3 regions of the Streptomyces sp. NPDC052052 genome follow, and region 3 is predicted to be linked to each of the others. Evidence: riboswitches for the same ligand, from Rfam matches in the RefSeq annotation. Region 3 holds a riboswitch; each other region holds the start of a gene.
The links. A riboswitch is a leader RNA that binds a small molecule or an ion and turns the genes downstream of it on or off. The one in region 3 is predicted to bind cobalamin.

Region 1 (3,265 bases), on a different contig from region 3:
TCCCAGACCAACCCCGCGACCGGCAAACCGCGCGGCGCGCTCGCACCGGGCGAGGCCGGCCAATGGGGTTATGCCACCCTGGCGTTGGGCTCGGCCCTGGCGCTGTTCATGTATCCGCACTCGATCACGGCGACGCTCTCCAGCCGCAGTCGCGACGTGATCCGGCGCAACACCACGATCCTGCCTCTGTATTCGCTGATGCTGGGACTGCTGGCTCTGCTCGGCTTCATGGCGATCGCCGCCGGAATCAAGGTGGACAACGGGCAGCTGGCGATCCCTCAGCTGTTCGAGAACATGTTCCCTGACTGGTTCGCGGGCGTCGCGTTCGCCGCGATCGGCATCGGGGCGCTGGTGCCCGCCGCGATCATGTCGATCGCCGCGGCGAACCTCTTCACCCGCAACATCTACAAGGACTTCCTGAAGCCGGACGCGACGCCGGAGCAGGAGACCAAGGTCTCCAAGCTGGTGTCGCTGCTGGTGAAGGTCGGCGCGCTCGCCTTCGTCCTCACCATGGACAAGACGGTCGCGATCAACTTCCAGCTGCTCGGCGGGATCTGGATCCTCCAGACGATGCCGGCCCTGGTCGGCGGCCTGTTCACCCGCTGGTTCCACCGCTGGGCGCTGCTCGCCGGCTGGGCGGTCGGCATGGTGTACGGGACGGTGGCCGCGTACGGGGTCGCCAGCCCGACCCAGGCGCACTTCGGCGGGTCGTCCAAGGAGATCCCGGGCATCGGTGAGATCGGTTACATCGGCCTGACGGCGTTCGTGCTGAACGTGCTGGTGACGGTGGTGCTCACCTTCGTCCTGAACGCCGTGAAGGCCCCCGCCGGGACCGACGAGACCTCCCCGTCCGACTACACGGCCGACGCGGGCGACCCGGGCGTCCAGGTGGAGCTCCCGCCGGCCACGGCAGGGGCGCCGGGCGGCGGCCACTGACCGACGTTCGGACGGCCCGCCGCACCCGCCCCACCGGGGGCGCGGCGGGCCGTCCATCGTGCCGGGAGGAGCCGCACGGCCCGCTCGGCCGTCACTCTTACGACACACGCGACACAACATCTGGGGGTTACTCCATCCAGCGGACCCCACATGTATGCTCGTGCTCGCTGTCGCCGCAGGGAAATCCGGTGTGAATCCGGAACTGTCCCGCAACGGTATACCTGGTGCGCTTCTGCGTACCCTCAGGGAGTCCGAGGACCTGCCGACGGCGCATCCGGCTCGACCGAACCGGATGCCAGACGTCCGGGCCTCGCGGATGGGCCGGTGGACGCCGTGACGGAGTGCTGCCCCGACCCGGGCCGCCGCCCGCGCGGCCCTCCGTTCCCCGCCGGTCCCGAGCCGAGCGAGGGAGAGCACCACGTGACCATCGCGCCAGCCGACCCGGCTTCAGCCGCCGTGTCCGCAGTGCACGGGTCGGAAGCGGCCGAGTCCGAGGGGACCGCACACGACGGACCGGGGGCCGCGCTGCTCCGGGCCCTTTCGGACCTCACCGCCGATCTGCCCGACACCGACCCCGGTCGGGTCGCCGCCGCCGCGCTGCGCGGCCGCAACGCCCGGTCGGACGAGGCCGAGCTGCGCTCGCTGGCCACGGAGGCCGCCGCGGGGCTGATCTCCGAGGACCCCGCCTACTCCCGGCTCGCCGCCCGGCTGCTGACCCTCACCATCGCGGACGAGGCGGCCGGCCAGGGCGCGGTCTCCTTCTCCGCCTCCGTGGCCGTCGGGCACCGTGAGGGCCTGATCGCGGACCGTACCGCCGAGTTCGTCGCCCGGCACGCCGCCGCGCTGGACGCGCTGGTGGAGGGTGCGCTCGCCGACGGTGCCGACGACCGGTTCGGCTACTTCGGGCTGCGGACCCTGCACAGCCGCTATCTGCTGCGTCACCCGCACACCCGCCAGGTCATCGAGACGCCGCAGCACTTCATGCTGCGGGTCGCCTCCGGGCTCGCCGAGGACGACTCGGAGCGCGCCCTGGACGAGGTCGCGGCGCTGTACGGGCTGATGAGCCGGCTCGACTACCTGCCGTCCTCGCCGACCCTGTTCAACTCCGGTACCCGGCACCCGCAGATGTCCTCCTGCTATCTGCTGGACTCCCCGCTCGACGAGCTCGACTCGATCTACGACCGATACCACCAGGTGGCGCGGCTCTCCAAGCACGCGGGCGGCATCGGCCTCTCGTACTCCCGCATCCGGGCCCGTGGTTCGCTGATCCGCGGTACCAACGGTCATTCCAACGGCATCGTGCCGTTCCTGAAGACGCTCGACGCCTCCGTCGCCGCCGTCAACCAGGGCGGCCGCCGCAAGGGAGCCGCGGCCGTCTACCTGGAGACCTGGCACGCCGACATCGAGGAGTTCCTCGAACTGCGCGACAACACCGGTGAGGACCAGCGGCGTACGCACAACCTCAACCTGGCGCACTGGATCCCGGACGAGTTCATGCGCCGGGTCGCCGCGGACGGCGACTGGTCGCTGTTCTCCCCCGTCGACGTACCCGAGCTGACCGACCTGTGGGGCGAGGAGTTCGACGCCGCGTACCGGGCCGCCGAGGCCAAGGGGCTGGCCCGCAAGTCGCTGCCGGCCCGGGAGTTGTACGGCCGGATGATGCGTACCCTCGCGCAGACCGGTCAGGGCTGGATGACGTTCAAGGACGCCTCCAACCGGACCGCGAACCAGACGGCCGAGCCGGGCCGGGTCGTCCACTCGTCGAACCTGTGCACCGAGATCCTCGAAGTCACCGACGACGGTGAGACGGCCGTCTGCAACCTGGGTTCGGTCAACCTCGGCGCGTTCGTCGCCGACGGCGGCATCGACTGGGAACGGCTGGACGCCACCGTCCACACCGCCGTGACCTTCCTCGACCGGGTGGTCGACATCAACTTCTACCCGACCGAGCAGGCCGGCCGCTCCAACGCCACCTGGCGCCCCGTCGGCCTGGGCCTGATGGGCCTGCAGGACGTCTTCTTCCGGCTGCGGCTGCCGTTCGACTCCCCCGAGGCCCGCGCCCTCTCCACCAGGATCTCCGAGCGCATCATGCTCGCCGCCTACGAGGCGTCCTGTGAACTCGCCGAGCGGTCCGGTCCGTTGCCCGCCTGGTCGCGCACGCGTGCCGCCCGCGGTGTGCTGCACCCCGACCACTACGACACCGAGCTGAACTGGCCGGAGCGCTGGGACGCGCTGCGCGCCCGGATCGCGAAGTCCGGGATGCGCAACTCGCTGCTGCTCGCCATCGCGCCGACGGCGACGATCGCCTCGATCGCGGGTGTGTACGAGT
Region 2 (3,265 bases), on a different contig from region 3:
CGTCGGTGAAGTTCGACATCAGGGGCACGGCGCACACCGCGACGCGCAGCACGTCCTCGCCGTGCGGAGGCGCGACGACCGATTCGCGCACCGCCCCGCGCAGGGAGACCGCCATCCCGTCCTCCTCGTCGATGCCGAGGCCGTGGACGAAGGGCAGCACTCCGTACGTCCGGCGCCCGGTGATCCCGTGCAGCATCTCCAGGCCGGGTTCCAGCAGCGAGACGTCACCGCGGAACTTGTTGACGAGGTAGCCGGCGATCAGCGACTGGTCCTCGGCACCGAGCAGCGCGGTCGTACCGAAGAACGAGGCGAAGACGCCCCCGCGGTCGATGTCGCCGACCACCACCACCGGGAAGCGTGCCGCCCGGGCGATGCCCATGTTCACGATGTCGGTGCGCCGCAGATTGATCTCGGCGGGGCTGCCCGCCCCCTCGCAGATCACCACGTCATACGTGTCCCGGAGCTGTTCGAGGCAGTCCACGACCGTGCCGAGGAGGGCCTCCTGCCTGCCGCCGTGGTAGCCGCGTGCGCTCATCTCACCCACCGGTCGGCCCATCAGGACGACCTGGCTGGAACGGTCTCCACCGGGCTTGAGCAGGACCGGGTTCATCAGCGCGGTCGGCTCCACCCGGGCGGCCATGGCCTGCATCGCCTGGGCGCGCCCGATCTCGGCGCCCTCGCGGGTGACGAACGAGTTCAGCGACATGTTCTGGGCCTTGAAGGGCGCCACCTTCACGCCCCGGCGCACGAGCCAGCGGCAGATCCCTGCCGTGACGACGCTCTTGCCCGCGTCCGAGGTGGTTCCGGCAACCAGCAGGCCGCCGCTCATGACCGCCCCCGACCCGCGGCCCGGCCGGCGGCGATCCGTCGTGCGACGAGGCCCGCGCCCAGCCGTCCGGCCACACACACCCCGAGGGCGAGCCCGGTCACCCGGCGCGACAGCCGTACCGCGCGATCGATGTCCGCGGTCTCCACCGCCCGGCCCGTCTCCCCGTTGAGGACGGGGCGGTGCTCGACCCGGCCCCCGTAGGCGAGGGTCCCGCCGAGCCGTACGCCCAGCGCACCCGCGAACGAGGCCTCCACCGGGCCCGCGTTGGGGCTCGGGTGCTTGGCCGCGTCGGCCCGCCAGGCCCGTACCGCTCCGCGTGGCCGTCCCCCGGCGGCGACGGCGAGCAGGGCGGTGAGCCGGGCACCCGGGTGGCCCGCGAGGTCGTCGAGGCGGGCCGAGGCCCAGCCGTAGCGCCGGTACCGGGGCGACTTGTGGCCGACCATGGCGTCGAGGGTGTTGGTGGCCCGGAAGCCGACGAGCCCGGGAACGCCGGCCAGCGCCCCCCACACCAGCGCGCCGACCACGGCGTCCGAGGTGTTCTCGGCCACGGACTCCACCACGGCGCGGGCGATCTGCGGTCCGTCGAGGGACTGCGGGTCGCGTCCGCACAGATGCGGCAGCCGCGTGCGGGCCGCCTCGATGTCCCCGGCGGCCAGGGCGTCGCCGATCGACCGGGCCTCACGCCCCAGCGACGTACCCCCGACGACGGACCAGGTGGCGGCCGCGGTCAGGGCGACCGAGGCGGCGGGATGACGGCGTACGGCACGGCTGATCAGCGCGGCACCACCCGCAGCGCCACCGGCGCAGACGAGTGTGTGCAGAGCGCCCCACCCGCGGTGGTCACGCCAGAGACGGCGCTCGACGGCCGCTGCGGCCCGCCCGAAGGCGGCGACCGGATGTCCCTTGCGGGGGTCACCGAGCAGCAGGTCGCCGATCAGACCGGCCGTGGCGCCGTACGCGAAAATGCGGTCGGCACGCATGGCTCAACCGGCCGTCACGCCTCGGAGGATCCTCGTACAGGCGGCTCTCGTCGGGAGAGCCGAAGCAACAGACGTACGGCAGCCAGGCATGGCGATATGTCCTCACTCAGGGTCCGCGCCCTGGTTCGACGTGACGGGCGACGAGAGTCTCCTGGCTCCCCGGATCCACAGTTCCCCGGCCTTCCAACCCGCTCGCGCGCGCCGTGACTTCCGATGTGGGGGACTGCTCCCCGGTGACAGTGGCGGGACCGCGCCGGATTCGCACCGGCTTCCTCTGCTGTCGCCGTAATTGGCTCCGGCAGTTCACCACGCTCCGCGAACGCCCGTCAACCTGCCGTTGACCTGCGGCGGCGCAGTGTGCTGAGCCCCACATCGCCCACGACGCCCCGCAGCGCTTCGCCCCGTCGCACGACGACGGGGCGAAGCGACCACGGCCGGCCCGGCGACCGTTCCACGAGGTGGACGGGCCGGCCGGGCAGCGGGGGAGAGGGGGAGAGGGGGAGAGGGGGGAGAGAGGGGAGAAGCGGCTCAGGCGACGATCAGATAGATCCCGTACGCGACCGCCGCCGCGCACAGCGCGAAGCAGGCGTACGCCCCGGCGCGGGCCAGCAGCAGCGAGCCGCCGGAGCCGCGCTGTGCGGCCGGTTCGGCCTGCTTGGCGAGGCCGACGATGCCCAGGGTGAAGAGACCCACCAGCGCGACGGTGACGACGAGGGAGACGCCGAAGACGGAGCCGAGAGCTGCCCAGTCGATTTTCATGCGGAATCCTTTGGGGGACCGGCACGGTGCCGTGACCGGCACCGGGCGGCACTAGACGGTGGCGGGGTGCGCCGGGTCCTGGGTGGATGCGGGCGGAGCCGCGATGGTGGCCTTGAGGTCCTGGGCCGTGGCGAGCGGCGGGAGGACGGCGGCGACGGCCGGGGTGCCGGTGTCCGCGGCCTCGGCCGCGCCGCTCGGAGCGACGTCGCCGTGGCCGACCGGCTTGCGGCGCGACGCCCACCAGATCGCCCCGGAACCGAGGACCAGCAGCGCCGCGACGACGACGACACCCCAGGTGCCCTGCTTCGTGAGGAACTCCGCGCCGGCACCGACCAGGCCTGCGGCCGGCAGGGTCAGGCCCCAGGCGACGAACATCCGGGTGGCGGTGGACCAGCGGACCACGCCGCCCTGGCGGCCGAGGCCGGCACCCATCACGGCACCCGAGCAGGACTGGGTGGTGGAGAGGGAGAAGCCGAGGTGCGAGGAGGCCAGGATGACCGTGGCCGCGCTGGTCTGGGCGGCGAAGCCCTGCGGCGGCTTGAGGTCGGTCAGGCCGCTGCCCATGGTGCGGATGATGCGCCAGCCGCCCAGGTAGGTGCCGAGCGCGATGGCCGTACCGGCGGAGACGATGACCCAGAGCGGAGGGTTGGCGCCCGGGTGCAGGACCCCCCCGGTGACCAGGGCCAGGGTGATGATC
Region 3 (3,265 bases):
GATGCGCTGAGGGTGAGGGCGGGCAAGCCGCCGGAGGGCGCGCGCTGGGCACCTGGATACCCCTCCCCCGGTGAGATGGCGGCGGCCGAGCGCTTCCTCGACACCTGCGCGACCACGGGTGATCCCAGCCCCTTCGGTTCGTACGAGATACGACGCCGTGAGGACGGATTCGTGATCGGCGGGCTCGGGTTCCACGGCGCACCGGACAACCATGGGCAGGTCACGATCGGATACGGCCTCGTCCCCTCGGCCCAGGGCCTGGGCTACGCCTCCGAGGCGCTGCGCGCGCTGCTCCTCTTCGCCCGCGCTCAGGGCGTGAGCTGTGTGCACGGCGACACCGATCTGGACAACCTGGCCTCGCAGCGCGTCATGACGGCTGTCGGCATGCGCCTGGTGGAGGAGGACGCGCGGCTGAAGCACTACCGGATCGACTGGGATCAGCCGTCCGGGCCGTAGTCGACGAACAGCCGGCCCTCGGCCGGGCCGTGCGGGACCGCGAACCCCGGTGGGGCCGTGCGGGGGCAGGACAGCGGAAACCCGCCGCGCAGTGCGCGGCGGGTTCCACGATGAGCCGGCGATCTGCGGCGTTCCGGTCAACGGGCCGCCGCGGCAGCCCCGTTCGTCGCAGCGTTGCCGGTCCGGAGGGCCTTGGCGCTCGGGACGAGGAGCCGTTCCGCCAGCCATCCGAGGATGAGGCCGAAGGTGATCCAGAACGTGGCCTGCACAGCGAGGGTGGCCAGGCGGAACTCCCACAGCAGGCTTGCCGGGAAGTCCTTCCCGACCTCGTTGAACGAGGGCAGGAACGCGTACGCGAGTCCGATCACGAGTACGTAGCCGGCGGATGCGGTGATGCTCGCGTTCCAGTTGCCCAGGCGAGGAGCCAGCCGCCTGCCGAGGATGACCGCGGCGACGGCCAACAGCACGCTGAGGGCGATCATCAGGAAGAACAGGGTGGTGCGTCGGCCAATGGTGTCGGGGTTGCCGACCGCCGGCGGATTGGCCGGATACTTCAGGAACGGAACGACGTACACGGTCAGCAGCGCCGCACCCGCGATCAGGGCGGCCGCGGCCCGGGGGCCGAACCTGCCGATCCGGCCGAGTGCGTAACAGAGGACGAGGGCGGCGATGCCGCCCATCGCCACGCCGAAGACGAGGACACCGGTGCCCAGTCCGGCGGTGGACTGCAGGGTGCGGCTGACGAGTTCCTCGCCGCCGCCGTGGTCATGGGTGTGGGCGTGTGCCTCTTCGAGAGCGATGGCCGCGTCCACCCGGGACTCACCGAGGAAGTAGGCGACGACGAGAGCGAGCGCGCCCGCGGCGAGGCCGGACAGCATGCCGCGGACGAGTACGGCTCTGACGGATATGGAGTTCATGAGGGCTTTCCCTGGATCGGACGGTACGTCAGTGGCAGGGGAAACCGAGGAGGTGGCGGCCGTCGTGGACCCACTCGTGGACACCTTCACCGGAGATGACCGCGGTGGCGCCCTGCTCGGCGCCGACGAAGTAGAGCAGGACAAGCATGAGGACCCCGAAAAAGACCGCCCAGGGAGCGATGGCCTTCAGGGAGATGGGGGTGATCGCCGGTACGGCGGTGGCGGGGGCAGCACTCTGTGCCATGGCAGAACCTCCTGAGGGAACACGCGTCCCGATCGTGGTGCCTGAGACGAAGGTGCCGGGTCTGACTTCCCGTACGGAGTACGGGTACACAGTGGCGCGACCGTGCCGGATTTCCACCGGACTTCCATCACACCTTCGTCGTACTTGTCGTGACCATACCGCCTGGCAGCGACCACGGCCATGCCCCCTCCGGGAGGAACACGGACCGGATGCCATGGTGAGGTCTTCAGGAGAGCCACACGGTCAAGGGAGTTCATCCGGTCATGACGATGCAGGTGATGTTGATCTCACCGGCGGTCAACGCCGCGTTGCGCGAAGCCCGCTTCGACGGCGACGCTCCGCTCGACGCCGCCGGAGTCCGCCAGGCCCGTGCGGCCGCCGCGGCGGTGCCCGTGGCCGACCGCCATGGGTGCGGGCCGTCCCTGCGGTGCGTCCAAACCGCCGATGCCCTGGGGTTGCGGGCCGAGCCCGATCTCGGGCTCCGTGGCTGGGACTTGGGCCGGTGGAGCGGGCAGCGGCTGGCGGAGGTGAGCGCGCGTGAGCCGGAGGAGGTCTCGGCCTGGATGACCGATCCTTCGGCCGCCGGCCACGGCGGCGAGTCGTTGGTGGCGTTCTGCGCCCGGGCCGCCCGTTGGCTGGACTCCGTGGAGTCCACGTACGGCGAGGACGGCGGCCGGGTCCTGGCGGTGGTCGAACCGGCGGTGGTGCGGGCGGTGATCGTACGGGCGCTCGCCCTGCCGGTGCAGGCGTTCTGGCGGCTCGACGTCGCCCCGCTGACGTCGACCGGGCTCAGCGGCCGGTCCGGGCGGTGGAATCTGCGCTGTGGGCAGCCGCTGTCCCCCGCTGCGGAGAACTGACGGGCTCCGCGGTCCACGACCGGGCCGACCGACCGTCATCGTCCCGGCCGGTTCCGCCGCGCACGCCTCCCCGACGCCGTCGGAGCGCTACGCGTCCCGGTACGCCTCCAGCAGGCGCAGCCAGCCCTCACTGATCGTCGGATACGACGGAACGGCGTGCCACAGCCGGTCGAGGGGGACCTCGCCCACGACCGCGACCGTCGCCGAGTGCAGCAGTTCGCCGATGCCGGGTCCGACGAAGGTGACGCCGAGCACGATCTCCCGGTCGAGGTCCACGACCATGCGGGCACGGCCGCGGTAACCGTCCGCGTACAGGCCGGCCCCCGCCACCGCGGCGAGGTCCAGGTCCACGGCACGTACCCGGTGCCCGGCCTGCTCGGCCTCGGCGAGGGTGAGGCCGACCGATGCGGCCTCGGGGTCGGTGAAGACGACCTGGGGTACCGCCGCATGGTCGGCGGTGGCCGTGTGGGCGCTCCAGCGGTCGGTCTCCAGCGGCGTGCCCGCGGCGCGGGCGGCGATCGCCGCACCGGCGATACGGGCCTGGTACTTGCCCTGATGGGTGAGGAGGGCCCGGTGGTTGACATCACCCACCGCGTAGAGCCAGGTGGTGTCGTCGACGCGGCAGCTGTCGTCGACGGTCAGCCAGGAACCGGGTTTCAGGCCCACGGTCTCCAGGCCGAGGTCGTCCGTCCGGGGGGCGCGGCCGGTGGCGAAGAGGATCTCGTCGGCCTCGACCTGCTCGCCGTTGTCCAGCTCCACGGTGACCGGGCCGTCCGGGAGCGCGCGGTGTA

Region 1: another riboswitch for cobalamin. It lies ahead of AB0L71_RS05885 (ribonucleoside-diphosphate reductase subunit alpha); the one in region 3 lies ahead of AB0L71_RS23475 (CbtB-domain containing protein).
Region 2: another riboswitch for cobalamin. It lies ahead of AB0L71_RS01865 (cobalamin biosynthesis protein); the one in region 3 lies ahead of AB0L71_RS23475 (CbtB-domain containing protein).

What each region holds. Positions count from the first base shown of each region.
Region 1 covers NZ_JBFAWU010000004.1:1,669-4,933, reverse strand. The annotation lists gene mctP (monocarboxylate uptake permease MctP) at 1-936, shown strand, start outside; cobalamin riboswitch at 1,078-1,218, shown strand; gene AB0L71_RS05885 (ribonucleoside-diphosphate reductase subunit alpha) at 1,357-3,265, shown strand, end outside.
Region 2 covers NZ_JBFAWU010000001.1:427,670-430,934, forward strand. The annotation lists gene AB0L71_RS01860 (cobyric acid synthase) at 1-829, opposite strand, end outside; gene AB0L71_RS01865 (cobalamin biosynthesis protein) at 826-1,809, opposite strand; cobalamin riboswitch at 1,954-2,085, opposite strand; gene AB0L71_RS01870 (hypothetical protein) at 2,338-2,568, opposite strand; gene AB0L71_RS01875 (inorganic phosphate transporter) at 2,620-3,265, opposite strand, start outside.
Region 3 covers NZ_JBFAWU010000020.1:75,057-78,321, reverse strand. The annotation lists gene AB0L71_RS23485 (GNAT family N-acetyltransferase) at 1-456, shown strand, start outside; gene AB0L71_RS23480 (CbtA family protein) at 594-1,373, opposite strand; gene AB0L71_RS23475 (CbtB-domain containing protein) at 1,402-1,617, opposite strand; adenosylcobalamin (AdoCbl) riboswitch at 1,621-1,770, opposite strand; gene AB0L71_RS23470 (histidine phosphatase family protein) at 1,881-2,474, shown strand; gene AB0L71_RS23465 (NAD(P)/FAD-dependent oxidoreductase) at 2,562-3,265, opposite strand, start outside.